Sagittula sp. P11: one gene and its partner. The protein of the gene in region 1 interacts with the protein of each later gene in a pairwise test. Links are inferred from orthologs where the notes say so. Each region holds a gene or a part of one and is shown in the gene's direction. Other genes may lie near its edges.

Region 1 (15,364 bases):
CGCAGATCGACGATGCCGTTGCGTTCCAGCCGGTCGGCGATGTGCCGGGCCAGCATCACCGGGCCAAGCTCCTGCGTCCAGGGAATCAGGCGCTGGCCGGTCTCGTCGCGTTTGCCCACCATGCGGCGCGGTTTGCGTCCGGGGAAATCGTAGAAATACTCCTTGAGCTGGCTTTCGATGATGCCGCGCTTCTCCTCGACCACCAGCAGCTCGTCCTTCTCGTGGGCGAACTCCAGCGCGCCGTCATGTTCCAGCGGCCAGACCATGCCGACCTTGTAGAGGTCGATGCCAAGCTCCGCCGCGCGCGTCCGGTCGATCCCCAGCAGGCGCAGCGCCTCCAGCACGTCCAGATGTGCCTTGCCGGTGGTGACGATGCCGAAGCGGGCAGGGTGGCCCCATTCGGCGCGGTCGATGGGATTGGCGCGGGCAAAGGCCATCACGGCGTTTTTCTTGTGCTCCAGCCGCGCCTCGATCTGCGGGCCGGGCAGGTCGGGCCAGCGGTAGTGCAGGCCGTCGGCAGTCGGCGTGAAGTCGGGCGTGAGAAATGTCCGGTCCGGCGCCAGCTCGAACGACATGCCGGATTCCACGGTTTCGGAGATCGCCTTGAAGCCGACCCACATCCCCGAGAAGCGCGACAGCGCATAGCCCCATTCGGCGAAGGGCAGGAACTCCGCCACGTTGGCGGGGTTCAGCGTCGGCATGAAGAAGTTCATGAAGGCCACGTCGGACTGGTGCGACATCGACGAGGACACGCAGCCGTGGTCGTCGCCCGCCACCACCAGCACCCCGCCGTGGGGCGAGGACCCGTAGGCGTTGCCGTGCTTCAGCGCGTCGCCCGCCCGGTCCACCCCCGGCCCCTTGCCGTACCAGAGGCCGAAGACGGCGCGGCATTCCTTGTCGGGATCGGTCTCCACCTGCTGGGTGCCGATCATCTGCGTCGCGCCGAATTCCTCGTTTACCGCGGGCAGGAAGGTCACGCCCGCCTCGCGCACGATGTCGGCGTTTCGCCCGATCTCGAGGTCGATGCCCCCCACCGGCGAGCCGCGATAGCCGGAGATATACCCCCGCGTGTCGAGCCCGCGCGCCCGGTCGCGCCGCGCCTGGTCCAGCGCAATGCGCACGATGGCCTGCGTCCCGGTCATGAACACCCGGCCTTCGGTGCGTGTGTAGCGGTCGCTCAGCGCGTAATCCTTCAGGATCGGCGTCTGGTCTGTCATCGGTCTCCTCCCGGTGCGGACATGTGTCGCTTGGCCCCGATGATACGGCATTTCGGGTGAAAAGGGCTTTCAACGACGTCCCAGGCAGGGTCCAATGTGAGTGATTCCTTTCAGAAGGGGCGCCCAGATGAACGATCTCGATCCGCTATCGCCGGTAGAGGCCAAACTGCTTTCGATGCTCCAGCGCGACGCCTCGCTCTCCGTGGCGGAACTGGCCGAGGCGGCGAACAGCTCTGCCGCGACGGTCTGGCGCCGCATCCGCAGCCTGGAGGAACGCGGCGTGATCGGCCCGCCGGTGCGGCTGGTCGATCCGGCAAAGGTCGGGCGCGGCATGGATGTCTACTGCCAGGTGCGGATGAAGTCGCAGGACGCGCAGGCGCGGGCGGCTTTCCAGCAGGCGGTCGACGACGAACCCGCGATCATGGAGGTCTACTCGGTCACCGGCGAGTGGGACTACATGCTGCACATGGTCGTGCGCGACATCGCCGATTTCGAGGACATCCTGATGCGGCGCCTGCTCGAACTGGACTGCGTGGCGGGCACATCCACCATCTTCGCCCTGCGCCGGATAAAACACACGCGGCAGGTGCCGGTGTGACGGCGGCGGGGCCTCGCGACAGGACCATCCGCTATACAGAGCGTCTTTCCGCAAGGCAGGCTTGACCGGGGGAAAGCTGCGGCCCTGATCCGTGACAGGGCCGCAGCATCTATGTCGGGCGCTTCGGTGAATGCAGGCGCCCGCAACGGCGCTCAGGAGGCCGCCGTCACCCGCCAGATCACGTCGCCCACGTCATCCGCCATCAGCAGCGACTCGCCGTCCGGTCCCAGCGTCACCCCGACAGGCCGTCCGTAGGCCAGCTTCTCGTCCTCCGACAGGAAACCCGACAGGATGTCCCGCGCCGGGCCGCTCGGCTTGCCGCCCTCGAAAGGGATGAAGATCAGCCGGTAGCCGCTCAGCTTCGAGCGGTTCCACGATCCGTGCTGGCCGATCACCATGCCCGCGCCGAAACCGGGCAGGGTGCCTTCGGGCATCCAGCAGAGCCCCAGCGACGCCGTGTGCCCGCCAAGCGCGTAGTCCGGCGTGATCGCCTGCGCGACCATCTCCGGGTCCTGCGCGACGCGGTCGTCCACCGTCTTGCCCCAGTAGCAATAGGGCCAGCCGTAGAACCCGCCGTCCTGAACGGAGGTCAGGTAATCCGGCGGCGTCTCGTCGCCGAGGCCGTCGCGCTCGTTCACCACGGTCCAGAGCTTGCCGGTCACCGGCTCCCACGCCATGCCGACCGCGTTGCGCAGGCCGGAGGCGAAGATGCGCGCCGCGCCCGTGGCCACGTCCAGTTCCCAGATCGCCGCGCGGCCTTCCTCGGCCGCCATGCCCTGGTCGCCGATGTTCGACAGCGACCCGACCCCGGCATAGATCTTCGTCCCGTCGGGCGAGACGATCAGGCTCCGCGTCCAGTGGCCGTGCGGCTTGAAATCGACCAGCTTCTCTCCGTCGCCGGACAGCGCCTCGTCTCCGTCGGCGTAGTCGAAGACCTTTATCCCGTCCGTGTTGCCGAGGTAGAAGCGGTTGCCCACCAGCGCCATGCCGAAAGGCTGGTTCTGGTTTTCGACAAAGACCTTGCGGATCTCCGCCACGCCGTCGCCGTCCGCGTCGCGCCACAGGGTGACGCGGTTGGCGCTCTTGCCGATGGCCTTGACCCGGCGCATCGTCGCCTGCGCGGCGTGATCCATCAGCGTCTTCGGCGGCCCGGCCTGTTCCTTCGACTCCGCCACCAGCACGTCGCCGTTCGGCAGCACCTCGATCCAGCGCGGATGGTCGAGCCCGCTGGCAAAGGCGTTGACCTTGAGCCCGGGCGCGCAGGTCGGCAGTCGGCCGTCCTTCCAGCCTTCGGCAACCGGCATCTTCAGCGTCATGATGCCCTGCGCACGGGCCTCGGGAATGTCGGGCTTTGCGCCAAAGGCCTGATGTGCCGGCGATCCCATGCGCCGCACGTATGCGACGGTGCCGCCCACCAGGGCGGTTGCTTTTGCGATAAGCTCCATGTGTACCTCTCTGTTTGACCGGCACCTTATCCAACGGCGTGGGCGAGCGATACCTGCCTTGTCCGCTCAGAAGGTCAGGCGGACGCAAAGCGGTGGCATCAGGGCGGGGCCATTCGCCCGACGGCAAGGCGTCGCCGCAGTCGCCTCTCCGGACCCTTACGACCAGGGACCGGACTGACGGCGCGCGCGGGTCTTCGGCACGCTGCTGGAAGAGACGGTCGCGGTGTCCCGCACACGTCCCGAACCTGCCTGACCGGCCATGGCGCGCAGGGCAGCGATCCGGTTCTCCGTCGCGGGGTGGGTCGCGAACAGGTTGTCGTGCTTGTGGGCATGCAGCGGGTTGATGATGAACATATGCGCCGTGGCCGGGTTGCGCTCTGCCGCGTGGTTGTCGATGCGGGCCGCGCCCACGGCGATCTTCTCCAGCGCCGAGGCCAGCCAGAGCGGCTGGCCGCAGATCTCCGCCCCGGCCTTGTCGGCGGCGTATTCCCGCGTCCGGCTGATCGCCATCTGCACCAGCGCCGCCGCCAGCGGGGCAAGGAACATCATCAGAAGCGTGCCGATCAGGCCCAGCCTCTCGCGCGAGCCGCCGAAGAACATCGCGAAGTTCGCAAGCATGGAAATCGCCCCGGCGAAGGTCGCCGTCACGGTCATGATCGCCGTGTCGTGGTTGCGGATATGCGCCAGCTCATGCGCGATCACGCCGGCCAGCTCCTCGCGGCTGAGGCTGCGGATCAGGCCCGAGGTCACCGCCACGGCGGCATTCTCGGGGTTCCGCCCGGTGGCAAAGGCATTGGGCTGCGGCGTGTCGATCAGGTAGACCTTGGGCTCCGGCAGGCCGGCGTTGCGCGCCAGTTCGGCCGTGAGGGCGTGCAGCCCCATCCGGTCGCCGCGCACCACCGGCTGCGCGTTGTGCATGCGCAGGACCATGCGGTCCGAGTTCCACCAGGTGAAGACGTTCATCCCCGCCGCCACCAGAAGCGCGATCATCGCGCCGCCCGTGCCGCCGATCAGGTAGCCCACGCCCATGAACAGCGCCGTCATCGCCGCCATGAGCATCGCTGTCTTTACATAGCCCATCCAAGCCTCCGTGCCGCTTCCATGCGGTAATGGATGAGATATGGAGACGGTTCCCGAGCGCGCAAGCATTTGCCGGTGGATGTGAATGATGGGGCAAGGGGCGGCGCTGGACCGGAAGGTGCCGCCGCCGCGCGGCTCCACATCTATTGGAGGCGCGAAAAAAAGGAACCCGCGGGCATGTCACGCCGATGACCCGCGCACATGATATGTCAGACAAAGCCGACAATCCCCACACGCCGTCTTTCCTGCGCAAGGCAGGAGAGGGCGATCCATAGTCAGGGAATAGTGGCGGAGAGACAGGGATTCGAACCCTGGGTGGACTTGCGCCCACAACGGTTTTCGAGACCGCCCCGTTCGACCACTCCGGCACCTCTCCGCGGGGGTCTGGGTAGAGGGGCGTTTAGACAATTCAAAAGGCAGGTGCAACAGCCAAAACAACGGAATTTCGCCGGAGCGCCGCACAGGCCGCGCAACACGGTTGTTGCCGCCCGCCTGCCGGGCTACCTGTAACCCAGCAAACACGCACGAGGACCCGGACAACCCCATGGCCACCGCCACCAGATTCGCGCAGCAGCCCGCGGGGGCAGGGCTCATGCGCATCGCCGCCGCACTGATGCTCTGCCTTGTCGCCGCGCTGCCGCTGCGCGCCGATCCGGCGAAGGAGGGCATCGACGACCTGCTGGATGCGCTGCAGATCGATTCCATGCTCGAGATCATGCGCGTCGAGGGGCTGGCCTACGGGGCCGATCTTGGCGACGACATGTTCCAGGGCGGGGACAACGCCCGCTGGCAGACCCTTCTGTCGCAGATCTACGACGTGCCGAAGATGCACATCGTCATGCGCAACCACTTCGCCCATCTGCTGGACGGCACCGACATCGGGCCGCTGGTCGACTTCTTCTCGTCCGAGACGGGCACCCGCATCGTGCAGCTCGAGCTTTCGGCGCGCCGCGCGATGATCGACGACGAGGTGGAGGACACCGCGCGGCAGGCTTTCCTTGCCGCCGATCTCGACGCGCCGCGGATGCAGCAACTCACCCGCTTCATCGAGGTGAACGACCTGCTCGAGGCCAACGTGGCCGGCGCGCTCAACGCCTCCTTCCAGTTCTACCGCGGGCTGGTGGACGGCGGCGGCCTGGCGATGACGGAGGGCGACATCCTCGCCGACGTCTGGGGGCAGGAGGAAGAGACCCGCGACGACACGCGCGAATGGCTCTATGCCTTCCTGATGCTGGCCTACGAGCCGCTGACGGACGCGGAACTCGCCCAGTACATCGAGATTTCCGCCACGCCCGAGGGGCGTCTTCTGAACCGCGCGCTCTTTGCCGGGTTCAACGCGATGTACGACGAGGTGTCCTATGCGCTGGGGCTCGCCGCGGCGGAACAGATGCAGACGCAGGAGCTGTAGAACAGGGCGCGCCGCGGGGTGCGGAGCGCTTGACAGGCCTGTCGCACGCGCGTATAGGCACCGGACCAAAGGACGGGGCTCAGGCCCCGCCTTTCGTTTTTGAGATACCCGCCCGACGCAGGGCACATCAACCAACGTCTTGAGAAAGACGCGCAGTTCGAGGCCGGGGCAGGCGCCCCGCCAACGCCCGGAACCGGGGGCCGAAGGACGCGGCAGAGAAAAGGAAGACGCGCATGTTCGCGGTGATGAAAACCGGCGGCAAGCAGTACAAGGTCGCAGCCGGCGACACCCTCCGGGTGGAAAAGCTGGCCGCAGACGCTGGCGAGACCGTTCAGTTCAACGACATCCTGATGCTCGGCGGTGACTCCGTCGTCGTCGGTGCACCCTTCGTGTCGGGCGCGGCCGTGCAGGCCGAGGTCGTGGACCAGGTCAAGGGCGAGAAGCTGATCCACTTCGTGAAGCGTCGCCGCAAGCACAGCTCGCAGCGGACCAAGGGCCACCGTCAGCAACTGACCGTCCTGCGGATCACCGAGATCCTGTCCGAAGGCGCAGACAAGACCGGCGTCAAGGCCGCAATCGGCGCGGGCTCCGCTCCGAAGGCCGCGTCGAACGACGCAGCCGCACCCGCAGCCGCCGCAAAGGGTGGCGAAGGTGACGACCTGACCCAGATCACCGGTGTCGGCCCCGCCGCCGCCAAGAAGCTGAACGACGCAGGCATCACGACCTACGCGCAGCTCGCCGCTGTCGACCCGGAAACCTTCGAGGCCACCAAGGTGAAGCCGGAGTGGGTCGAGCAGGCGAAGACCCTCGCGTAACCGATAGTAAGGAGAGAGACACATGGCACATAAAAAGGCAGGCGGTTCCTCCCGCAACGGTCGCGACTCCGCAGGTCGTCGCCTCGGCGTGAAACTTTACGGCGGCCAGGCCGTTATCCCCGGCAACATCATCGTGCGTCAGCGCGGCACGAAGTTCTGGCCGGGCGAAGGCGTCGGCATGGGCCGCGACCACACGATCTTTGCCACGGTCGAGGGCGCCGTCCAGTTCCACAAGGGACTGAAAGGCCGCACCTTCATTTCCGTAATGCCGGCAGCGGAGGCTGCCGAGTAAGCCGGTTTTCAGGTCTGAAAGTTACAGACGGGGGATCGGCCAACCGGCCGGTCCCCTTCGCCTTTTGAGCGACCGGGCCCGGCCTTATATCGGACATGTATGTCCGTTATCCCAGACCTTCGTGATTGCGAGGGATGCACGAGAGGAGAGTGCAGATGGGCCTTGATTTGACGAATGACCTTCCTGTTGTGGAAACCGAACGGTTCGACCTGCGCCCCGTGCGCCGGTCCGACATGGGCCTGTGGGAGCTTTACGCCTCCGACAAGCGCGTGGCCGCCATGACCCCCACGATCCCGCACCCCGTGCCCCCCGGCGCGGCAGAGGCTTTCGTGACCCGCGCCGTGGCGCCGGACCGCGAATGGGACATCTGGGCGATGGACGGGACCCGCGTCGGCGGGTCGGAATTCATGGGCGTGATCAAGCTGATGCGGCTGGACCGCGACCAGTCGGAAATCCGCTACTGGGTGGCGCCCGCCTTCTGGAACACCGGCCTCGCGTCGGAGGCCGTGCGCGCCCTGGTAGAGGCCAACCCGCTGAACAACAAGACGATGTTCGCCTCTGTCTTCCAGGACAACCCGGCCTCGGCCAAGGTGCTGGTGAACTGCGGCTTCGAATACATCGGCGACGCGGAATCCTATTCCGTCGCGCGCCAGTCGAAGGTCCCGACCTGGACCTACCTGAAAAAGCTGAGCTGAGGAGCCCCCCATGTTGCGCACGAAGCGGCTGGTCCTCCGGCCTCTTCGCGCCGGGGACGAGGGCTGGATCACCCGCCACATCGCCGATCCCGAAGTGCATCGCTGGCTGACCTCCGTGCCGCATCCCTACGCGGCGGCGGATGGCGCGGCCTTCGTCGAACGCTTTGCCGGGCGGCCCGGAACGCTGGCGCTGGTCGCTGAGGACGTGCCCTGCGGGGTGTTGACCATCGAGCACGCCAGCCGCCTTGCCGACGACCGTCCGGCGGCGTGGGAACTGGGCTACTGGCTGCGCCGCGACCATTGGGGCAGGGGGCTGATGACCGAAGCGGCAGAGGCCGCGATCCGCCACCACCGCGCCGAACATGGGGCCACCCTCCACAGTGGCTGGATCACCGGCAACGCGGGCTCTGCCCGGGTGCTGGCGAAACTCGGTTTCCATGGCCCGACGCACAGCGAAGAACGGCACGCCTTCTTCCACGGCCGGCCGGTGACGGTAGAGCGGGTGATCCTGCCCGCCGATGCGCCGTTGCCGCCACAACATGACCCCGCGGACGCCCACCCGGCGCACCCGTGACACCCCGCCTGCGCAACGGTCCGGCCCGCGCGCAGTCCGCCCCTTCCACACGCCGGGATCGCTTGTTCCCGTACGCAAATCCCGCTACATCCCGGCCACCCAGTTCGAAAGCACGTTCCGATGAAATTCCTCGATCTCTGCAAGGTCTATGTCCGCTCCGGCTCGGGCGGCAACGGCTCGGTCTCGTTCCGCCGGGAGAAGTTCATCGAGTTCGGCGGCCCCGACGGCGGTGACGGCGGCACGGGCGGTTCCGTCTGGGCAGAGGCCGTGGACGGCCTCAACACGCTGATCGACTTCCGCTACCAGCAGCACTGGTTCGCCCAGAACGGGCAGGGCGGCATGGGCCGCGGCCGCACCGGCAAGAACGGCGACGACATCCTGCTGCGCGTGCCCGTGGGCACGGAGATCATCGACGAGGACGAGGAAACCGTCATCGCCGATCTTTCCACGCTGGGCGACCGCGTCCTGCTGGCCAAGGGCGGCAACGGCGGCTGGGGCAACCTGCGGTTCAAGACCTCCACCAACCAGGCGCCGCGCCGCGCCAACGCCGGTCAGGAAGGCATCGAACGCACCCTCTGGCTGCGGCTGAAGCTGATCGCGGACGTGGGTCTCGTGGGGCTGCCCAACGCGGGCAAGTCCACCTTCCTCGCCGCCACCTCCAACGCCCGGCCGAAGATCGCGGATTACCCGTTCACCACGCTGCACCCGAACCTCGGGGTGGTGAAGGTCGACAACACCGAATTCGTCGTGGCAGACATCCCCGGCCTGATCGAGGGCGCGCACGAAGGCCGTGGCCTGGGCGACATCTTCCTCGGCCATATCGAGCGGAGCGCTGTCCTTCTGCACCTGATCGACGGCACCTCCGGCACGCTGATCGAGGACTGGCAGACCATCTGCGACGAACTCGACGCCTACGGCGAGGGGCTGACCGACAAGCCCCGCATCACCGTGCTGAACAAGATCGACGCCATGGACGACGAGGAACGCGCCTTCCTCAAGGACGAACTGGAGGCCGCCGGGGCCGAGAACGTCATGCTGATGTCCGGCGCCACCAAGGAAGGCGTGACCGAGGTGCTGCGCGCGCTCCGGCCGCATGTCGATGCCCGCCGCGCAGCCGACCGTCCCGCCGATCCGGAGGACGAGGAGGACAAGCCTTGGAAGCCCTGACCGCCTCGCGCAGGCTGGTGGTCAAGATCGGTTCTGCGCTGCTGGTGGACCGCAAGACCGGCGACCTGCGCCGGGACTGGCTCGCCGCCATCGCCGAGGACATCGCCGAACAGAAGGCCGCCGGCAAGGACGTGATCCTGGTCTCCTCCGGCTCCATCGCGCTGGGGCGCGGGCTGCTCGGCCTGCCGCAGACCACGCTGCCGCTGGAACAGGCTCAGGCCGCCGCCGCCTGCGGCCAGATCCGCCTTGCCCACGCCTGGGCTGAGGCGCTGGCCCGCCACGGTCTGATCACCGCGCAGGTGCTGGTGACGCTTGAGGATTCCGCCGACCGCCGCCGCTACCTGAACGCCCGCGCCACGCTGGCCACGCTGCTCAGCCACGGCGCCGTGCCCATCGTGAACGAGAACGACACCGTCGCCACGGACGAGATCCGCTATGGCGACAACGACCGCCTCGCGGCGCAGATCGCCGTCACCACCGGCGCCGACCTGCTGATCCTGCTGTCGGATGTCGATGGGCTCTATACCGGCAACCCCGGCAACGACCCGCAGGCACAGCGCCTCGCGACGGTGAACGATATAACACCGCAGGTCGAGGCGATGGCCGGTGACGCGGGCTCGGGCCTATCCAAGGGCGGGATGAAGACCAAGGTGATGGCCGCCAAGACCGCCATGGCCTCCGGCTGCGCCATGGTCATCATGCACGGGGCGGCGGATCACCCGCTGGCGCGCCTCAGGGACGGGGCGCCGCACACGCTGTTCGTTGCCGACATGGACCCGCACGCTGCCCGCAAGCGCTGGATCGCCGCGATGAAGTCGCAGGGCACGCTGATCATCGACGCGGGCGCCACGCAGGCGCTGGCCCGCGGGAAAAGCCTGCTGCCCGCAGGTCTCACCCGTGTCGAAGGCACCTTCGGCCGGGGCGACCCGGTGACGCTGCGCGCCCCCGACGGCACCACGCTGGGGCAGGGGCTCGCCCGCTACACCGCCGCCGAGGCGCGCCAGATCGCCGGCCACCACAGCGCCGAGATCGAGCAGATCCTCGGCTATCCGGGGCGCGCCGTGCTTGTCCATCGCGACGACATGGCGCTCTGACCCGTTCTGAACCGGGGCGCGCGCGGGCGTCCGAAGAACTGGCGCCCTGCGCGCATCCCCTGTAAAAATACCCCTCGAACCCCAACCACGAAGGCAAGGCCCATGAAGGATCTCACCGACATCCCCGCCCTGATGCAGGACATCGGCACGCGCGCGCGCGCCGCCGCAGCGGATCTCGCCTTCGCACCAGCCGCTGCCAAGCAGAAGGCGCTCGAATCCGCCGCAGCTCACCTGTGGGACAACCGCGCCGCCATCGTCGAGGCCAACGCAAAGGACCTCGACTACGGGCGCGAAAAGGGTCTCTCGGACGCGATGATGGACCGCCTGACCCTGACGGAGGACCGCATCGCCGCGATCCGCGACAGCCTGATCGCCGTGGCGCAGCAGGACGATCCCGTGGGCAAGGTCATCGCCGAATGGGACCAGCCCTCGGGCCTGCACATCCGGCGCGTGCGCACACCGCTCGGCGTGATCGGCGTGATCTACGAATCCCGGCCCAACGTGACCGCGGACGCGGGCGCGCTCTGCCTGAAGTCGGGCAATGCGGTGATCCTGCGCGGCGGCTCTGAATCGCTGCACTCCAGCGCCGCGATCCACGCCAGCCTCGTGCACGGCCTGCAGGAGGCCGGTCTGCCCGAGGATGCGATCCAGATGGTGCCGACCCGCGACCGGGCCGCCGTCTCCGAGATGCTGACCATGACCGATTACATCGACGTCATCATCCCGCGCGGCGGCAAGGGCCTCGTGGGTCTTGTCCAGCGCGAGGCCCGCGTGCCGGTCTTCGCCCACCTCGAAGGCATCGTGCACATCTACATCGACAAGGACGCCGACCCGGTGAAGGCGCTCTCGGTCGTCAAGAACGCCAAGACCCGGCGCACCGGCATCTGCGGCGCCGCCGAATGCCTGCTGATCCACCGCGACGTGGTCGACGACATCGGGCAGGGCATCATCCGGGCGCTGATCGACGCCGGGGTGGAGGTGCGCGCCGACGAGACCCTGCGCGCCATCGCCGGCACCGAGGAGGCGACAGAGGCCGACTGGGGCAAGGAATACCTCGACATGGTGATCGCCGCGAAGGTGGTGGACGACATCGACGCCGCCATCGCGCACATCCGGCGCTACGGCTCGAACCACACCGACTGCATCATCACCGAGGACGATGCCGCCGCCGCCCGGTTCTTCCAGCGGCTCGATTCGGCGATCCTGATGCGCAACGTCTCGACGCAGTTCGCCGACGGCGGAGAGTTCGGCATGGGCGCCGAGATCGGCATCGCCACCGGCAAGATGCACGCCCGCGGCCCGGTGGGGGTCGAGCAGCTCACCTCGTTCAAGTACCTCGTCGAAGGCGACGGCATCCTGCGGAAGTGACGATGCTGACGGCACCCGCCCTGCGCGACATGACGTAGGGCGGGGCTTCGCGCCGCCGCCCCGCTCCGCTCCGGGCGGGCCGCTCCGGGACCTTGCGTCAGGCGATCTTCAGGGTGATCGAATCGTCCGTCAGGGTGGCCAGCAACTGCCGCCCGCGCACTGCTGCGAGGATCGGCAGCAACGCGAAATGCACCTTGTCGGGCGGCGGCGTGTCCAGCGGCGCCGCGCCGTTGATGTGATCCCAGTACGTCCGGTCGCCGTTGATCCGTGCGCCCGATGCGCGCACCGTCCAGCCGGCCGCGTCGTTCTCGATCCGCACGGCGCCGCCCATGGGCAGCGCGCTCTCGCAGCACTGGAAGGCCAGGAAGCAGAGCTGCACCTCCGGGCGCGGCTGGTCCTCCGCCGCCGACCATTCCGCCGTCAGCCGCCCGCCGCTGGTCACGCCCGACAGGATGCCGGCGATCTCGCGGCGCGACATCATCTGCGCCTCGCCCGCCGCGCCATAGGCCACCCGGAAGAACCGGATGCGCGCCGCGGCGCTGGCGCAGCTGTCCTGGATCAGCGTCATCTCCGGGCTGGACTGGTCGGCCCCCGACAGGGCAATCAGCTCAAGTCCGTTCTGGATCGCACCGATCGGGCTGATAAGGTCGTGGCACAGGCGCGACCCCACAAGTGCTGCGAGCGTGGCGCTGACATTCTGCATTTCTATCTCCACAAGGACGAACGGACATGAACGACATCAACGCCTTGCTGGAGCCCGGTCAGATCGTCCGCCATCCGGATCAGCCGGATTGGGGCCTGGGTCAGGTCCAGTCCAACATCGACGGGCGCATCACCGTCAATTTCAGGGAACAGGGCAAGGTCGTGCTCGACGGCTCGGTCGTGGCCCTCGTTCCCGTGTTCGAAACCTAAACTAGGGCGTCACCGGTTGACAAATGGTTAACCACTGTGCGGTCGCGGCAAGCGCCACGCCCGGCAATTGGGCGTTTCCAAACCGGGCCGAGATGCTCTAGAACGCGCCCGGATACGGGGTGGCACAGGGCGCCGGGCGGCCGGCGGAACGAAACACATGAGCGACAGCTTTACAGTGCGGCTGGCCCGGGACGCGGCGGACGTGGCGGCGGCGCAGCGGCTGCGCTACGACGTCTTCGTGGCCGAGCTGGGCGGCGACGGCCCGCTGGTCGATCACGAGAACCGGCTGGAACGCGACCGCTTCGACCCGTTCTTCGATCACCTGCTGGTCTGCGACCCGGCGCGCGGCGACATGGTGGTGGGGGTCTACCGGCTCCTGCGCGACGACCGCGCGGCGGAGGCCGGGCAGTTCTACTCGGAGGACGAATACGACCTCGGGCCGCTGCGCCGCTCGGGCCGCAGGCTGCTGGAGCTGGGGCGCTCCTGCCTGCATCCCGACTACCGCGGCGGACCTGCGATGTTCCACCTCTGGCAGGGGCTGGCCGCCTACGTGACCGACCACGGCATCGAGGTGCTGTTCGGCACCGCCAGCTTCCACGGCACCGACATCGCGCGGCTGGCGCAGCCGCTGTCGCTCCTGCACCACCGCCACCTCGCGCCGCCGGACCTGCGGGTGCGCGCCCGCAATTTCCAGGACATGAACCTGGTCCCCGAGGCCGATATCGACCGGGTGGGCGCGATGCTCGAGGTGCCCGCGCTGATCAAGGCCTACCTCAGGCTCGGCGGCTGCGTGGGCGAGGGCGCCTACGTCGACCACGCCTTCAACACCACCGACGTCTGCCTCGTGATGGACACCGCCCGCATGACCGAGCGGCAGCGCGCGGTCTACACGCGGGAGCGGGCGACATGAGCTACACCTGGGAGGGGGAAGAGCCGCCGGCCCATCCGCCCTTCACCCTGTCCGAACGGCTGCGCGTGGCCTGGCGCGGCACGCCGATCGCGCTGGTGCTGGTGACGGGGCTGCTGCTCATGATGCTCCTGCGCCTCATCGAGCGTCCGCTGCACGGCATGGACCGCCCCTGGACGCCGCACATCACCCGCGTGGTCTGCCGCTTCGTGCTGCGGATCATGGGGCTGAAGGTCAGGGCGGGCGGCAGCCCGCCCGCGCCGCGCGGCGCGCTTGTGGCCAACCATTCCTCCTGGCTCGACATCTTCGTGCTGAACAGCCGCTGGCCGGTCTACTTCGTCTCCAAGGCGGAGGTGGCGGGCTGGCCGGGTATCGGCCTCCTGGCGCGGGCGACCGGCACTGTCTTCATCACCCGCGACCGCCGCGATGCCGCCGCGCAGACTGCGCTTTTCCGCGAACGGCTGGCCCACGGCCACCGGCTGCTGTTCTTTCCCGAGGGCACCTCGACCGACGGCCTGCGCGTCCTGACCTTCCGCACGCCGCTCTTTGCCGCCTTCTTCGACGAGGACCTGGTGCACGAGGTGTCGGTGCAGGCGGTCAGCCTCGCCTACCACGCGCCCGAAGGCGCCGATCCGCGGTTCTATGGCTGGTGGGGCGGCATGGACTTCGCGCCCTCGCTGGCCCGCGTGCTGGCGCAGCGGCGGCAGGGATCGGTGGACCTGGTCTGCCATGCGCCGGTGCGGGTCGACGATTACGCCAACCGCAAGAGCCTGGCCCACGCGCTGGAGACGCAGGTCCGCGCGGGGCACGAGCGGGCGCTGTCGCGGAAGGGGTGACGGGGGAAAGAAGGGCGTATCGCCGTGCCTGCGGCCCGGCGATACGCCGGGGGCGCTGCCCCCGGACCCCCGAGGTATTTCGGCCAAGATGAAGGAGCGGGGCGGGCCCCGGGCTCAGCCGGGGATCATGGCGGCCTGCAGGCGTTTCAGCGCGGCCAGCGGGTCATCGTCGTTCCAGATCTCCTCGCCCACGGCGAAGAAGTCGGCGAAGGGGGCGAGGGTTGCAATGTTCTCGGGGTCGAGGCCGCCTTCGGCCACGACCGGAACCTCGATCACCTCGGACCACCACTGGAACAGCTCGGTTTCGGCGTGGGCGCCGTCGCCCAGGGCGCCGCCCACCGGGCCGAAGGTCACGTAATCCGCACCGGCTTCGCCCGCCGACATGCCCTCGTGCCGGGACTGGCCGCAGTGGCAGCCGACGATGGCATCGGGTCCCAGCGTCTTGCGGGCGGCGCGGACGCCGCGCCCGCCGTCGAGCAGGTGCACACCGTCGAGGCCCAGCCGTTCCGCCAGCACCACGTGGGTGTCGATCACCAGCGCCACGTCGGCGGCATGGGCGACCTCGCGCACGGCATCGGCGGCGCGCATCAGGCGGTCCTCGTCGCGGGTGGCCAGCGACAGGCGCAGGCAGGCGATCTCGGCCCCGTCCAGCACGCGCCTCAGCTCGGCCGGAAAGCGCGAAAGCTCGATTTCCGGCGGGGTGACGAGGTAGATCTGGGGGGTCTCGGGCTGGGTCATCGGGTCCTCTCCTGACGGAGGCCCTCTTAGCGCGGGATTTTCCGTTTGACCATGGGGATTTGTGGCGGGGTTTCGCGCGTAGCCGCCGGTGAAGGGGGCAATCCTGCCTCTGGCGGGGGCTTGTGCTGCCGGGGCGGGCGTTCTAGGCGGGGGCGATCGAGACGGAGGGGCCATGACCCGAGGGACACAGCAGCCGGCCATCGTGCTGGTCCGCCCGC
Region 2 (15,127 bases), 2.5 Mb from region 1 along the record:
GTGGACATGGTGCGCCCGGTCTCCGGGTCGGCGCCGGCCTTCAGCAGGTCGAGCAGGTCCGGCACGGCGTTCGGGTCGCGGCTGGCCCGCGTCTCGATCGCGCGGTCGGCCATCTGCTTCATCTGGTTCACGCCGCCCGCGAAGAAGGCCCGCCCCGGGCGCGGCACCCAGTCGGGAAAGCCCAGAAGGTCGAAGAGCGAGATGCGCCCGGCCTCCGCGATGTAGGCGTCGATGGCGGAATGCACGCCGTCGCGGTCGAAGGTGCTGTCGCCGGAGAAGGTCACGTCGGAGATCACGTCGAAGGTGACGCTGACCATTTCCTCAAGGAAGTCGACGGCGCGGGGGCCCGCGGCACGGATGCGTTCGACCGAGCGGCCCGCCGCGGCGCTCATCACCGGGGCGAGGTTCATCACGTTGCGGTGACCGAAGACCGGCGCCGCGGTGCGCCGCTGCCAGCGCCAGTGCGCGCCCTCGGCGATGAAGAGGCTTTCGCCGATGGCCGGTTTCAGCAGGTTCTTGGTGACGAGGCTCTTGGGGTAGGCGTCGAGGTTTTCCAGCAGGACGCGGCGGATGGCGCCCGGCTCCATCACCATGTGCCAGCGCTTGCCTGTCTTGCCCGAAAGGATCGGCTGGCGGGTGGCGACCTCGGGGATGATGGACAGCACGTTGCGGCGCGATGCCTGGAGGCTGCCCCAGATGCCCAGCGGTCGTGTGACCAGCGGCACCTGCACGGGCAGGCGATGCGGCTTCAGTTCGGTCATGGTGCGCTCCCGGCCTCGCGGCCTGTGGTTTCCCTGCAAACATAGGCGGGATCGTGCCATTGACAAAGGCCTGCGAGATTGCACGTGAACCGGGGCTGCGCTACGGGAAAACCAAGTAAACGGGGGTACCTATGGTACGCATTCTTGCCATTCTGAGCCTGATGCTGGGCCTTGCCGCCTGCACGGATGCGACATCCGACCTGTCGCGGCCGGTCGAACCGCTGGGCGATTTCAAGATGGGGCACGCGATCGTCGTGGCGCCGAACCTCAACATGGTGGGCATCTCGAAGGAGGCCAGCAGCGAGGAATGGGTGACGGCGGTCGACCGCGCGGTGGAGACGCGGTTCCGCCGCTACGACGGTGGCAAGTTCTATCACCTTGGCATCAGCCTCGAGGAATATTCGCTGGCGGTGCCGGTGCCGCTGGTGCCCAGCAAGTCCGGCCTGTCGCTGCGCGTGACGGTCTGGGACGATGCCGCGAAGGCCAAGATGAACGAGGAAACCCATGTTGTGCGCGTGGTCCAGGTGCTGCCCTCCTACGGCATGACGCGCGAGCAGCAGATCGCCTCGCTGGCGGAGGAAGCGGCGCTGTGGATCGAAAAGTGGCTGCGCGAGCGCATGGAGGAAGACGGCTGGTTCGCGACCGCCGGGTCCGCCACGGTCGCGAGCGCCGCGCCCGCAGCGGCGGCCGCACCCGTCGCGCAGCCCGAAGGCTGATCGAACGGCTTGATTTTCCGGCTGCGACTCAATAAACGCCCCGCCATGTGAACCGGGCCAGATGTGTGGCCCCATGAACCATGAGGCGTCTGAGAGATGGCAAAGGAAAAGTTTTCGCGGTCGAAACCGCACTGCAACATCGGCACGATCGGTCACGTTGACCACGGCAAGACCACGCTGACCGCGGCGATCACGAAGTACTTCGGCGAATTCCGCGCCTACGACCAGATCGACGGCGCGCCGGAAGAGAAGGCCCGCGGGATCACCATCTCGACCGCGCACGTCGAGTACGAGACCGAGGCACGCCACTACGCGCACGTCGACTGCCCCGGCCACGCCGACTACGTGAAGAACATGATCACCGGCGCGGCGCAGATGGACGGCGCGATCCTCGTGGTGAACGCGGCCGACGGCCCGATGCCGCAGACGCGCGAGCACATCCTGCTCGGCCGTCAGGTGGGCATCCCGGCGATGGTCGTGTTCCTGAACAAGGTCGACCAGGTGGACGACGAGGAGCTGCTGGAGCTCGTCGAGATGGAAGTGCGCGAACTGCTGTCCGCCTACGACTTCCCGGGCGACGACATTCCGATCATCGCGGGTTCGGCGCTGGCCGCTCTCGAAGGTCGTGACGAAGCCATCGGCGAGAACAAGATCCGCGAACTGATGGCCGCCGTGGACGAGTACATCCCGCAGCCGCCGCGCGCCACCGACCAGCCGTTCCTGATGCCGATCGAGGACGTGTTCTCGATCTCCGGCCGCGGCACCGTGGTCACCGGCCGCGTGGAGCGTGGCGTGGTGAACGTCGGCGACGAACTGGAAATCGTCGGCATCAAGGACACGCAGAAGACGACCTGCACGGGTGTCGAGATGTTCCGCAAGCTGCTGGACCGCGGTGAGGCAGGCGACAACATCGGCGCGCTGCTGCGCGGCATCGACCGTGACGCGGTCGAGCGCGGCCAGGTCCTGTGCAAGCCGAAGTCGGTGAACCCGCACACGAAGTTCGAGTGCGAGGTCTACATCCTGACCAAGGAAGAGGGTGGCCGTCACACGCCGTTCTTCAAGAACTACCGTCCGCAGTTCTACTTCCGCACGACCGACGTGACGGGCACCGTCGAGCTGCCGGAAGGCACCGAGATGGTGATGCCGGGCGACAACCTGAAGTTCAACGTCGAGCTGATCGCACCGATCGCGATGGAAGAAGGCCTGCGCTTCGCCATCCGCGAAGGCGGCCGCACCGTCGGTTCGGGCGTCGTCTCCAAGATCGTCGCCTGATCGCGACCTGTGCCGGGCGCCTGCCCGGCCGAGAACAACGAAGGGCGTCCCAAACGGGGCGCCCTTTTCTATTGCCCCCGGTTCGCTTGTCCACAGGACATCGCGCACCTTCCCAAGCCACACCCCACCCCGTAGGGCGGGGCTCTGCGCCGCCCTGCCTCAGCGGTCGAGCGTCAGGCGGAACACGTCGTTGGGGTAAGCGGCGTCGCCGATGCGGAAGTGCGTGGTGCCGATCCGTTCGAAGCCCTGCCGCAGGTAGAAGCCGATGGCGGGGGTGTTTTCGGAATTGGTGGCCAGCCAGACGGAAGGCTGGCCCAGCGACCGGGCGTGGTCGATCCCGCGCGCCAGAAGCGCCCGGCCAAGGCCGCGGCCGTGGTGGCGGGGCTGGACGTAGAGGGTCGAGATCTCCAGATCGGAGCATCCCGGCAGCGGCGCGGGGCGGTTGCGGGTCAGGCGGATGAAGGCGTCCGGGCCTTCCTCGTTCTCCGACAGGATCACGTGTTCGCCGGGATCGGCGAGGACAGCCGCGAGGTTCGCCGCGGTGAAGGTGTCGAGCGCGTATTCGGCATAGGCCGTGTCGACGCCGCGCCGGATGTAGGTGTGCATCCAGACCTCGAAGGAGATCGCCGCGAGGATCGCTGCGTCGGAGGGCCGGGCGGTGCGCAGTCTGACGGGCAGCGTCACAGGCGGCGCAGCATGAAGACGGAGAGCGGGTCGGTCACGTAGTCCCCGAAAGGCGGGCAATCGGTGAAGCCCGCCCGGTGGTAGAGCGCGCGGGCGGCGGCGAAGTCCGGCTCCGACCCGGTTTCAAGGCAGAGGCCAACGGCGCCGGAGGCGCGGGCCTGATCGGCCAGCCCGTCGAGCAGCACCCTGCCCAGCCCCTCGCCGCGACGGGCGCGGGCGACGTGCATGCTTTTCAGTTCCATCACCGTGCCGCCGTCGGGCCAGTCCACGCCGTCGGGCCAGCCCGCCCGGTCCAGCGGTTTCAGCGCCCCCACGGCGCAGGGCGCACCCCCGGCCCAAAGCGCAAAGACCCGCGCCCCGCTGGCGCGCAGCGCGTCGGAGGTCATGACGTGGCAGCTTTCCTCGGGCGATTGCGCGCGCATGTCGGCATGGTGGCGGGCCAGCAGCGCCTCGGCCGCGGGGGCGGGGCTGCGCAGCTCCTGCAAGGTCACTGTCTGGTCCATCGGTCATCGCCTTTCCCGCGTTGCGGCGACCCTTCGACGTTCCGGGGGGATCGTCAAGTCGCACGGCCTGCGCGTCGCCCATTGCGCAGGGCAAAAGCCGCTCTATCCTCCGCCAGATGACCACTCTCGTCCCCGTTACGCAGGACATGATCCTGCGCGCCTTTGCCCTTGACGGTCCCGATGCGGGCCGCCGCCTCGAACCTGCCGAAGTGCCGGAACTCCTGCGCCACGACACGCTGGCCTGGGTGCATCTGCGCGCCCAGCACGCCGACACGCCGTCGTGGATCGTCGGGAACCTGTCCTATCTCGATCCGACGATCATCGATGCGCTGGTGGCCGAGGAGACCCGCCCGCGTGTCACGCCGGTGGGCAACGGGCTGATCGTCATCCTGCGCGGCGTCAACACCATCGAGGGCGAGGCGCCGGAGGACATGGTCTCGGTCAGGTTGTGGATAGACCCGCACCGGATCGTGTCGCTGTCGATGCGGAAGGTGAAGGCGATCGAGGACATCGCCGAGAGCCTTGAGCGTGGCGGCGGGCCGAAGGACGCGGCGGAGTTCCTGGTGATGCTGACGGAGCGCCTGACCTACCGGATCGAGGCGTTCTGGCGCGAGGTCGACGACAAGGCCGACGACCTTGAGGAAGAAGTGCTGGAGGAGGTCCGGCCCGAGATGGCCGGCCGGCTGGTGGACCTGCGGCGCACCGCGATCATCCTGCGCCGCTACCTGCAGCCCCAGCGCGACGCGATGCGGACGCTGCAGGCGGTCCATCCCGACTGGGTGGAGGGCGACGACCTGCGGCAACTGGCAGAGGAGCTGGACGCGCTGGAGCGGGTGGTGGAGGACGCCGACGCGCTGCGCGACCGGATGGCGCTGGTGCGGGACGAGATGCAGAGCGCGCGGGACGAACGCCTGAACCGCAACCTCTACCTGCTGTCGATCCTCTCGGCGGTGTTTTTGCCGCTGGGGTTCCTGACGGGTCTTTTCGGGATCAATCTGGCGGGAATGCCGGGGGCAGAGTGGCCCTTGGCCTTCTGGGTGTTCACCGGCGCGCTCTGCGTCATCGGTGCCCTGCAGCTTGTGGTCCTGCGGCGGATGCGCTGGATCTGAGGGGGATCGGGGCGCGGACCCCCGGAAACGTATTGGCCGCACCCCCGTGGGGGCGCGGCATTGGCAACTTCGGTATCGCGCAGGCTGGGAGTGCGGGCCCGCGCGATACCTTGTGGCAGATCACTTCAGAACTGCACGGATGCCGTTGCGCAGTTCGTTCGAGTCACCGCCGGAGTGCACGACTGCGTTGATCTGGTGAACCTGGGTGTCGGTCAGGTTCGAGTAGTCGGCGTTCGGCAGCAGGATGAATGCCTCGGACGACAGGCGCGGGGCCGGAGCAGCGGAGGCAACGCCGGTCAGAAGAACGGTTGCGGCGAGGGTGGATGCGATAAGCGTTTTCATTTCATTTCTCCAGTTTGAGGTGGCGGCATCGGTGCCGCCGGTCTTGTTTGCGTCGGTGTTTGCTTCCGACACCGAACAAGTAGGCTTGCCGTCTGAGACATTGAAATCACGAAGAAATCTCGGATTGCTCGCGAAAACGTGTGCTTGAAATCGGCGACGGCCAAACGGGTCTTTGTGCATGAAGTGAGGCTTTTGGTGCGGCTCAAGCCCGCTTGGACAATCGGGCGTTCCGGCGGTTTCAAGGGGGTTCCCGGCGCGGCCGCGCGCGGGGCCTCGGAAAGGGGAAATTCGTGCTGTGCACAGTTCGTGTGCGGGAATGAAAAATCGGATTCCGCCCCTTGCGGCGCCCTTTTCGGGGCTGGGCGGACCCCCGGGGGCATGAGATTCCAGCGCGGTCCGGGGCGAATCCTGCGGGTCGGACGGGGGCGGTTCGGCCCGGGGCAGGGCGGCGCTTCGTGCCGGGGGGCGACTGTTCGCGGCGCGCGGCTCCTGGCCGTCGCGGGCGTGCGGGCCGATCAAGGCTGCGGGCAGGGCGGGCTGTTGCGCGGGGGGTGTCGGCGGGTGGTGCCGGTGCAGACCGGCGGGCCGGGCGCTGCCCGCGGATCGCGTTGGAAGGCGGCGCAAATTCCCTGACAAAGACGTCTTGATTTCACCCGCTGGCCCGTGTACCTGACGGCACGGCCTGAAGGGGTATAGCTCAGCTGGTAGAGCGACGGTCTCCAAAACCGTAGGTCGCGGGTTCGAACCCTGCTGCCCCTGCCATTCCTCCGGACATCGATGTCATGCCAGTGCTGCCGTTGCAGCGGAGGTTTCGTGTGCGCACGAAAAAGGGGCCGCCCGAAGGCAGCCCCGTACTTGCTAACAGGAACCTGGATTATTCGATGCCGAGGTAAGCGCGCATTTCGCGCTTCTTCTCGTTCTCGTTGCCGTCGCCGTTCATGATCGAGATCAGGGCGGCGGTCTGCTGTTCGGTCAGGGTCGATGCGTCCAGCTCGGGGATGTACGCTTCGATCTGGTTCACGTTGAACGTGCCTTCGTCGTTCATGTCGTCGATTTCGTCGGCTTCAGCCACTTCGGGCAGCGGCTCGTCGACGGCCACGGCCGGCGGGTTGTCGGACTGGAACTCGCCCAGGTAGGCTTCCATCTGGCGGGACTTCTCGTTCTCGTTGCCCGGGCCGTTGGCGATGCCGATCAGGGTGTTGACCTGCTCGTCGCTCAGCGCCTCGACGTTCACGTTCGGAAGGAACGTGGAAATGGTGTTCTCGTCAAAGCTGGTTTGCGCCACGGCGCCGGTTGCAATGACGGACACGAGTGCGGTTGCGGTCAGAAAACGTTTCATAAGGATGTCTCCTTTTCATCTTCGTGGGCGGTGCAGTGCACCTCTTTGGCCGTGCTGTTCTGCACCTGCCTTGCACAAGAACAACCGCCTTCCCCAATGATCGTTCCAAGAAAATTCGATTATTTTTCAAATTCTTACGATGCCGTGACCGGGTGTGAGCGGGCACGAGAAAGGGGCCGCTGAAAGCGGCCCCCTTCCGGGTAGAACTGTGACCTGGATCACATTTCGAGAGTGTCGATGTAGGTCTTGATCGCCTCTTCGTCGTTGGTCGCCAGGACGGCGCGCAGCTCTGCGAACTGCTCGTCGGTGATCGAGTAGATGTCGACGCCCGGTGCGTAGGTCATCATCGCCTCGATCTCGGCGTCGGTCAGACCTTCGGGGTAGAGGGTGATTTCCAGCTCGGGGTTGTTCGTCTTGAACTCGCCCAGGTAGGCGCGCATCTGGCGCTCTTTCGTCTCTTCGTTGCCTTCGCCGTTGATGGTGGCCATCAGGGAAGCGACCTGGGCGTCGGGCAGCATCTCGACGTTCACCTCGGGAATGAAGGTGTTGATCTCGTTTGCGTTGAAGCTGCTCTCGCTCTGGGCCATTGCGCCGGTTGCGATCACGGAAATAAGGGCGGTTGCGGTCAGAATACGTTTCATGTCAGATCCTTTTAGGTTTCTGCTGCGTCGGCGGCGTGTTTGCCGTGGCGCTCTGGGGGGTAAACCTCCCCGAGCCGAAAAGGTTCATTCGATTCATTCACGCATCCGGGAGCGGCTCACGCCTTGCTTTTGCCGGCCCCTGCGCGTACATGCCCACGAAACCGCAGCACACGGGACATTCACGCATGGCGACGACCAACCCGATCACGTTCATCCAGCAGGTCCGCGCAGAAGTGGCCAAGATCGTCTGGCCGACCCGGCGCGAAGTCACGCTGACCAGCATCATGGTCTTCATCATGGCGGCGCTGACGGCGGTCTTCTTTGCGCTGGTGGACCTGGCGATCCGGTCCGGTCTGACGGGTATCCTGACCTACTTCGGCGGCAGCTGAAGTCGGGCGCAGGGGCGCTCCGGCCCTTGCCATCCGGTTTCGGACGGTGTAACGGACGGGTCCAGTTTCCGGCGCGCGGCTATAAAGGCTCGCGCGCCGTTTCATTTCCGGAAGGCGCCCCGTTCGGGGGCGGAATGATCGAGGTCGACATGGCAAAGCGGTGGTATTCGGTGAGCGTTCTCTCGAACTTCGAGAAGAAGATCGCCGAGCAGATCAGGACATCGGTTGAGGAGCAGGGGCTTCAGGACCAGATCGACGAGGTCATGGTCCCGACCGAAGAAGTCATCGAGGTGCGGCGCGGCAAGAAGGTGACGACCGAGCGTCGCTTCATGCCCGGCTACGTGCTGGTTCACATGGAGATGTCGGACCGCGGCTATCACCTGATTTCCAACATCAACCGGGTGACCGGCTTCCTCGGTCCGCAGGGCCGTCCGATGCCGATGCGCGATGCGGAGGTGGAGGCGATCCTCGGCCGCGTGCAGGAAAGCGACGAGGCGCCCCGGACGCTCATCCATTTCGAGATCGGCGAGCGGGTCAAGGTCAACGACGGTCCGTTCGAGGGCTTCGACGGCATGGTCGAGGGCGTCGACGAGGACAACCAGCGCCTGTCGGTGTCGGTGTCGATCTTCGGCCGCGAGACCCCGGTGGAGCTGGACTTCACCCAGGTGTCGAAGCAGGGCTGAGCCCTTCGCGCCGCCGGTCATTAGCGACGGCGCATATCTTCTGGCAGATCCTTCGGGCCCGTGCATCCGCGCGGGCCTTTTCCTTTGCTGCGGGCGGGGCCGGTCAGTCGGGGTGGATGTCGCGGCGTGTGCAGCCTGCCTCCAGCACGACGGCGATCCAGTTGATGTCCGCTTCGAGGCCGAGGTCCGCCAGCCACTCTTCCTGCAGGCGGTAGGCGGGCAGTTCCTGCGCGCCCGCGCAGTACCAGTGGCCCGCCTCTTCCTGCCGGTAATGCGTCAGTTCGTGCAGGAGCACGCCCACGTCGTAGGGGTTTTTCATGTCCCACGGGCGCACGAGGAAGATGGTGTCGGCCTCGGGGTCGTACATGCCGCGCGCCATGCCTTCCTGGGATGCGTGACGCGCGGTGTGCAGGCTGGCCGCGCGGGCCGCGCCGATCCACCGGACAAGGGGCGGCCCGTCGCGCCGGGGCAGGTCGGAATGGGTGTCCAGCCAGTCGTCGAGGTGCGAGACGAGCGCCCCGATGGTGGGGGCGTCGCGCCAGGCCAGCGGGTCTGCGTCGGCGGCGACGGTGGCGGGTGCCATGCAGACGAGTGTCATCAGGGCGCAGCCGAGCGGCGCGCCGAAGCGGTGAAAGGGGCTCATGTCCGGCCTCGTTCGAATTTTGAGAGTTGGTGAGAAGATGCTACGATCGGCCCGTCACCGGCGCAAAAGACCAATTTTCACCAGCCGTTGAAAGGAATTCAGCCATGGGGCGCAAATTCCCTCCGTTCGCGGCCGTGCGGGCCTTCGAGGCCGCGGCCCGGCATCTCAGCTTCAAGGCCGCCGCAGAGGAGCTGTGCCTGACCCCCTCTGCCGTCAGTCACCAGATCAAGGCGCTTGAGGCGTTCCTCGACACCGCGCTGTTCGAGCGCACGGGCGGCCGGATCTCCCTGACGCTGACCGGGCGCGGCTATGCCGGGAAGATGACCGGGCTGCTGGATGCCTTCGAGGACTCCACCCGTTCGGTGAAGGAGGCGGGCGCGCGGCCGTTCCGTGTCCTCTGCACGCCGGGCTTTGCGGCGCGATGGCTGGTGCCCCGGCTGGACCGGCTGGGATTCGGCGACCGCGTGCGGCTGCGGGTGTCGGTCGGGGCGCCCTCGACCGATTTCGCCGCGAACGACAGCGACCTTGTGATCCAGTGGGCTGACGATCCCGTGCCCGGCGTCGTCACCGAGCCGTTCATGACCTCTGCCCGCTACCCGGTGATCTCGCCCGCGCTGCGGGAGCGGGAAGATGTGCGGGTGCCGTCCGACCTGCTGCGGCTGCGGCTGATGCACGACGAGGTCCTGGACGCCTGGGACGAATGGTTCGACGCGGCGGGGGTGGCGCCGCGCGCCCTGCCGCGCGGGCCGGTCTTTCCGAACTGCGAACTGGCAACGACGGCGGCGGAACAGGGGCAGGGCGTGGCGCTGGCCTATGACATGATGGTGCGCGGAACGCTGGAGGCGGGACGGCTGGAGCGGCTGTTCGACACGGTGACGCTGCCGGTCACGATCTACTCTGTCGCCTATCCGGAGGCGCGGGCCGACGATCCGATGATCCGGAGCTTCCGGGACTGGGTCTTTGCCGAGATGGAGCGGGACGGTGCACCGCTGCTGGCCCGTCCTGCCGCAGAATAGCGCGCGACGGCAGGCCGCCCTTCGGAATCACTTGCCAAACCGCCGCCGAGGTTATATGCGGCGCCCCTGTTGCTGCGGAACCGTCAGGTTGCGCGCAATCCACCGTGGGAGGCGAGGGTCACGCGAGATCCGGACCTGACCACGCCACAAGAAGCCCCTTCGACGCGTCGCGGGGGAGATGGAAAAGGAGAAAGCCGATGGCAAAGAAGCTCGCCGGCAAGATGAAGCTGCAGATCCCTGCAGGCAAGGCCAACCCCTCCCCGCCGGTCGGTCCGGCGCTGGGTCAGCGCGGCATCAACATCATGGAATTCTGCAAGGCGTTCAACGCCAAGACGCAGGAAATGGAGCCCGGCGCGCCGTGCCCGACCGTGATCACCTACTACCAGGACAAGTCCTTCACGATGGACATCAAGACGCCCCCCGCGTCTTACTACCTGAAGAAGGCCGCCGGTCTGAAGCCCGTGGGCAAGCGTAACCGCCCCCGCGGTGCCGAGAAGCCGGGCCGTGAGACCATCGCACACGTCACCGTGGCGCAGGTCCGCGAGATCGCCGAAGCCAAGATGAAGGACCTTTCGGCGAACGACGTCGAAGCGGCAATGCAGATCATCCTGGGCTCCGCCCGGTCGATGGGCATCGAGGTGAAAGGGTAATCGTCATGGCAAAACTTGGTAAGCGCACCCGTGCAGCCCGCGAAGCCTTCGAAGGCAAGGAAAACATCACCGTCGAGGAAGCCGTTTCCCTGATCAAGTCGAACTCCAATGCGAAGTTCGACGAGACCGTGGAAATCGCGATGAACCTCGGTGTCGACCCGCGTCACGCCGACCAGATGGTCCGCGGCGTGGTCGGCCTGCCGAACGGCACCGGCAAGACCGTCCGCGTGGCAGTCTTTGCACGTGGCCCGAAGGCTGACGAGGCGAAGGAAGCCGGTGCGGACATCGTCGGCGCCGAAGACCTGATGGAAACCATCCAGGGCGGCACCATCGAGTTCGACCGTTGCATCGCGACGCCGGACATGATGCCGATCGTCGGTCGTCTGGGCAAGATCCTCGGCCCGCGGAACCTGATGCCGAACCCGAAGGTCGGCACCGTGACCATGGACGTCAAGGAAGCCGTCGAGGCAGCCAAGGGCGGTCAGGTCCAGTTCAAGGCGGAGAAGGCCGGTGTCGTGCACGCAGGTGTCGGCAAGGTTTCCTTCGACGAGGCCAAGCTGGCCGAGAACATCCGCGCGTTCGTGAACGCCGTGTCCGCGGCCAAGCCGACGGGCGCGAAGGGCACCTACATGAAGAAGATCTCGCTGTCTTCCTCCATGGGCCCGGGCGTCACCGTCGACGTGTCGAACGCGACCGGCAACTGAGCCGACCGCTCCAGGAATTGAAGGAGGGCGTCCCGCCGGGGCGCCCTTTTTCTTTGGGACTGTCCGAAGGGGCTGTCAGGAGGGGGCGGGCAGGGTCAGGGTATCCCGCCTTTGCCGTTTCCCGGCGGCGCGGTAAGACGGCGGCATGAAGCGCGTTCTCAAGGTTTTCGCCATCGCCGTGGCCGCAATCGCCGTGGTCCTCTACCTGCCGTGGGTGGTTCTGCTGCCGTCGCACGACCGCGACTGGCGCGCCGATCACAGCCGTCTGCCGCTGGTCTCTGCCGGAGAGGAGGCGGCGGTGATCCGCAATATCCGCAACTGGGATTACGCCCCCGACGGCAGCGTCGCGCGCGAGGCCTGGATCAACGCGACCCTCGTCCCCGAGGAGCTGGAGCAGGCCTATTTCGTGGTCGAGCCGTTCACCGGCAGCGAGGCCATCGCCCACACCATGCTGTCCTTCCGCTTTCGCGACGGGAAGACCTATGTCGCCTCCGTCGAGGCGCGGCGCGAAGAGGGCGAGAGCTACAACGCGCCGCTGGCCGCCGTGCTGCCGGTCTTCGAGTACTTCTTTGTCTGGACGACCGAGCGCGACATGTTCGGCAATTCGGAGTTCTGGGCGGGCGATCAGCTGTACCTCTACCCGCTGTCGATCCCCATCGAGCAGCAGCGCGCCGTGCTAAAGGCGATGCTGCGCGAGAGCGAGGAACTGGTGACGGAGCCGCGCTGGTACAACACGCTGTTTTCCAACTGCACCAACGTGCTGGCCCGGGCGGTGAACCGGACAAAGCGCGGGGTGGTGCCCTTCGACAAGTCATGGGTGCTGACCGGCTACGCCGACGATTTTCTGTACGAGCAGGGAATGCTGGCGGACATGGGCGGGTTCGAGGCGACGCAGGAACGGGCCTTGATCTCTCCGCTGGTGCGGGAGCTCTACGGGATAAAGGACCCGGCGGAATTTAGTGTCGCCTTGCGCGAACGGATGCGCGGCGGGATTTGATTGAATGATTGCAAGAAATAATGGCCGGTGCTAATGCAGGCCTCGCGGTGCCGGATGCGATTCGTATTCGGCGCCGCAATTCGTCCGAGACGGTGGGTTGGTTCCATTTCCTGAAATGGCCCCGGTAATTCCTGCCTGAGACGGGAAGAGACATCTTTTCAGCCCCGCGCTTCTGCGTCGGGCCCACAGGATGCGTCGACCCTCATTCGGACTTTGTGATCGGGGACACCCGGTCGACTGAGAGCCGGAGGGTCCGCCCTCCAACAACTGGAGTGAAACTGTGGATAGAGCCCAGAAAGAGAAATTGGTCGAGGAACTCGGCCAGATCTTCGAAAGCTCTGGCGTCGTGGTGGTTGCCCACTACGAGGGTCTCACGGTTGCAGAGATGACGGATCTGCGTAACCGCGCTCGCGCTGGTGAAGCAACGGTCCGTGTCGCCAAGAACAAGCTCGCCAAGATTGCTGTCCAGGGCACCCCCGCCGAGGGGATCGCCAAGTATCTGGACGGCATGACGGTGCTTACCTTCTCCGAGGACCCGGTCGCAGCGGCCAAGGTCATCGAAGACTTCGCCAAGGATAACAAGAAGATTGAGATCCTTGGTGGCGCCATGGGTGGCACCACGCTGGACCGTGCCGGTGTCGAGGCCGTGTCGAAAATGCCGTCGCGCGATGAGCTTATTGCTTCCATCGTCGGCTGCATCGGCGCACCCGCATCGAACATCGCCGGCGCCATTGGCGCACCTGCATCGAACATCGCCTCCATCCTCACCACCATCGAGGAAAAGGGCGAGGCGGCGTAAGCAACCTTTCGACCTGCGTAGGGAATGCTCCCTGACGTTGGAACCCATATCTAAATCTGAAAGAGTCTCAAAATGGCAGATCTCAAAGCACTTGCTGAGCAAATCGTCAACCTGACCCTGCTCGAAGCACAAGAACTGAAGACCATCCTCAAGGATGAGTACGGCATCGAGCCGGCCGCCGGCGGCGCAGTCATGATGGCTGGCCCGGCAGGCGACGCAGGCGCGGCAGCCGAAGAAGAAAAGACCGAGTTCGACGTGATCCTCAAGTCCGCTGGCGACAAGAAGATCAACGTGATCAAGGAAGTCCGCGGCATCACCGGCCTGGGCCTGAAAGAAGCCAAGGAACTGGTGGAAGCCGGTGGCAAGGCCGTCAAGGAAGGCGTTTCCAAGGACGAAGCCGAAGAACTCAAGAAGAAGCTCGAAGAGGCAGGCGCCGAAGTCGAGATCAAGTAATTCCCGTCTCACGACTGGTTTACGGCAAGCGCTCCCATCCGGGGGCGCTTGTTTTTTTGCGGGGTGCCCTGCCGGGCCGGATCAGGTGCCGATGCAGTAGCGGTTCTTGCCCTGCCGCTTGGCGGCATAGGTGCGCATATCGGCATTGATGAGCGCCTGCTGCGCGTCGCCCCGATAGTCGGCCACTCCGATGGAGGCGGTCACGGCGATGCCCGCGACAGGCGTGCTGCCGATGGAGGTCAGCAAACGGTCGGCCACGTCCTCCGGATCGGTGCGCGGGTCGTTGATGACGACGACGAACTCCTCTCCGCCGAGGCGCGCGACGATGTCCTTTTCCCGCACCGCCGTGGTGATGCGCCGGGCGACGGCCTGCAGGACCGCGTCGCCGATGGGGTGGCCGTGGGTGTCGTTGATCGCCTTGAAGTCGTCGATGTCGAGCACGAGGATCGACCCCTGTTCCACCCCTTCGAGCGCGCGCATCAGCCCGCGCCGGTTGAGGAGCGTCGTCAGGGGATCGGTCTCTGCCTCCGAGCGGTAGCGGTGGATGCGCTGCTGCGCCTCCGTCAGGACCCGGTTGGTGGCGACCATGAGAAAGCCCACCTCGTCGCGGTGACGGTCGGGCAGGGGCGCGAATTCGCGCCGCTCCTCGAAGGCGGCCAGCGCGCGCGTCACCTCGTAGACCGGGGCGAGCAGTCGCCGCAGCAGGACCAGCGTCAGGCCGGTGCCGGCGACCGTCGCCCCGAGGATCAGCAGAAGCGCACCCGTCTTGTCGCCGGACCAGGGGCTGTCGCCGAGCAGGACGAAGACCGTGAAGGCGAGAAGCGGGATGTGCGTTCCGATGAAGGCGACGAACAGGATCTTTCGCGTGAAGGACCGTGGAAACAGGCGGTCCAGGAGTCTGTATATCATGGGCCCACCACGCAACGCACGGAGTTCGCATGTCTAATTGCCGGAAGGTTAAGAAATGATTAAGGGCGTGCCGGCTTCTTGAGGATCCGTGAAGGGTTTGCTGTGCGTTCGGGCGGAGTTGGCACGGCAGCGGCACGCCAGCCGCGGAATAGCGTTGTTTTTCCATGACTCCTTGACGGAACCGGCGCTTTTTGTCATTCTGCTCCAAGTGCATAAAACCGCGCGCCCCGGTCAAGGGGGGTTGCGCGCATGCGCTTTACCGAATATTCGGAAGTCTCCCACGGGCTCGAGCGATTCGAACCCGTGTCGCAGGTGTTTCGGAGGCAGGGGGCGCGCACGACAGTTGAATATCTGACCCCAGCCCCCATATCCGGTCTTCCCCAGAACATCCGGACAACAGGCACCCCCTTCGCCCGTCTTGGCAAGCCCCCCGTCTGCATGCGTTTTCCGCGCGCAGACGGGAGGCTTCCCAAGGCAGGGAAACCGGTCGAGTGGCACGCGGTGGGACGCGCGCCGA

The links.
Region 2: the proteins of obgE (region 1) and rplL interact in binary tests that used the Escherichia coli proteins (3 or more experiments, as listed by UniProt). The link is inferred for Sagittula sp. P11 from one-to-one orthologs.

Annotation. Positions count from the first base shown.
Region 1 is NZ_CP021913.1:4,196,551-4,211,914, forward strand. Bases 7,307-10,267 are described here. They hold obgE (GTPase ObgE), read left to right. Parts: upstream 7,307-8,244; coding sequence 8,245-9,291; downstream 9,292-10,267. Other genes in these bases: CDO87_RS20250 (GNAT family N-acetyltransferase), read left to right, coding at 7,307-7,550; CDO87_RS20255 (GNAT family N-acetyltransferase), read left to right, coding at 7,561-8,124; proB (glutamate 5-kinase), read left to right, coding at 9,279-10,267. Also shown: CDO87_RS20210 (indolepyruvate ferredoxin oxidoreductase family protein), read right to left, coding at 1-1,217; CDO87_RS20215 (Lrp/AsnC family transcriptional regulator), read left to right, coding at 1,345-1,815; CDO87_RS20220 (sorbosone dehydrogenase family protein), read right to left, coding at 1,968-3,260; zinc metalloprotease HtpX, read right to left, coding at 3,417-4,340; CDO87_RS20235 (DUF2059 domain-containing protein), read left to right, coding at 4,885-5,748; CDO87_RS20240 (50S ribosomal protein L21), read left to right, coding at 5,982-6,563; rpmA (50S ribosomal protein L27), read left to right, coding at 6,586-6,855; more of CDO87_RS20250, read left to right, coding at 7,011-7,306; more of proB, read left to right, coding at 10,268-10,385; CDO87_RS20270 (glutamate-5-semialdehyde dehydrogenase), read left to right, coding at 10,488-11,753; CDO87_RS20275 (histidine phosphotransferase family protein), read right to left, coding at 11,851-12,456; CDO87_RS20280 (DUF3553 domain-containing protein), read left to right, coding at 12,483-12,665; CDO87_RS20285 (GNAT family N-acetyltransferase), read left to right, coding at 12,823-13,575; CDO87_RS20290 (1-acyl-sn-glycerol-3-phosphate acyltransferase), read left to right, coding at 13,572-14,408; CDO87_RS20295 (thiamine phosphate synthase), read right to left, coding at 14,523-15,146; CDO87_RS20300 (RNA methyltransferase), read left to right, coding at 15,319-15,364. UniProt on the Escherichia coli protein: An essential GTPase which binds GTP, GDP and possibly (p)ppGpp with moderate affinity, with high nucleotide exchange rates and a fairly low GTP hydrolysis rate.
Region 2 is NZ_CP021913.1:1,654,615-1,669,741, reverse strand. What follows is about bases 12,287-15,010. They hold rplL (50S ribosomal protein L7/L12), read left to right. Parts: upstream 12,287-13,320; coding sequence 13,321-13,701; downstream 13,702-15,010. Other genes in these bases: CDO87_RS08090 (GGDEF domain-containing protein), read right to left, coding at 13,783-14,610; rplJ (50S ribosomal protein L10), read left to right, coding at 12,730-13,248; CDO87_RS08105 (DUF4105 domain-containing protein), read left to right, coding at 12,287-12,449. Outside these bases: CDO87_RS08185 (cytochrome P450), read right to left, coding at 1-761; CDO87_RS08180 (hypothetical protein), read left to right, coding at 893-1,477; tuf (elongation factor Tu), read left to right, coding at 1,574-2,749; CDO87_RS08170 (GNAT family N-acetyltransferase), read right to left, coding at 2,909-3,427; CDO87_RS08165 (GNAT family N-acetyltransferase), read right to left, coding at 3,430-3,936; CDO87_RS08160 (zinc transporter ZntB), read left to right, coding at 4,053-5,045; CDO87_RS26690 (hypothetical protein), read right to left, coding at 5,166-5,567; CDO87_RS08145 (hypothetical protein), read right to left, coding at 6,262-6,726; CDO87_RS08140 (hypothetical protein), read right to left, coding at 6,945-7,367; preprotein translocase subunit SecE, read left to right, coding at 7,553-7,756; transcription termination/antitermination protein NusG, read left to right, coding at 7,906-8,439; CDO87_RS08125 (DUF6647 family protein), read right to left, coding at 8,543-9,082; CDO87_RS08120 (LysR substrate-binding domain-containing protein), read left to right, coding at 9,187-10,098; rplK (50S ribosomal protein L11), read left to right, coding at 10,296-10,748; rplA (50S ribosomal protein L1), read left to right, coding at 10,754-11,452; more of CDO87_RS08105, read left to right, coding at 11,598-12,286. UniProt on the Escherichia coli protein: The binding site for several of the GTPase factors involved in protein synthesis (IF-2, EF-Tu, EF-G and RF3). Is thus essential for accurate translation.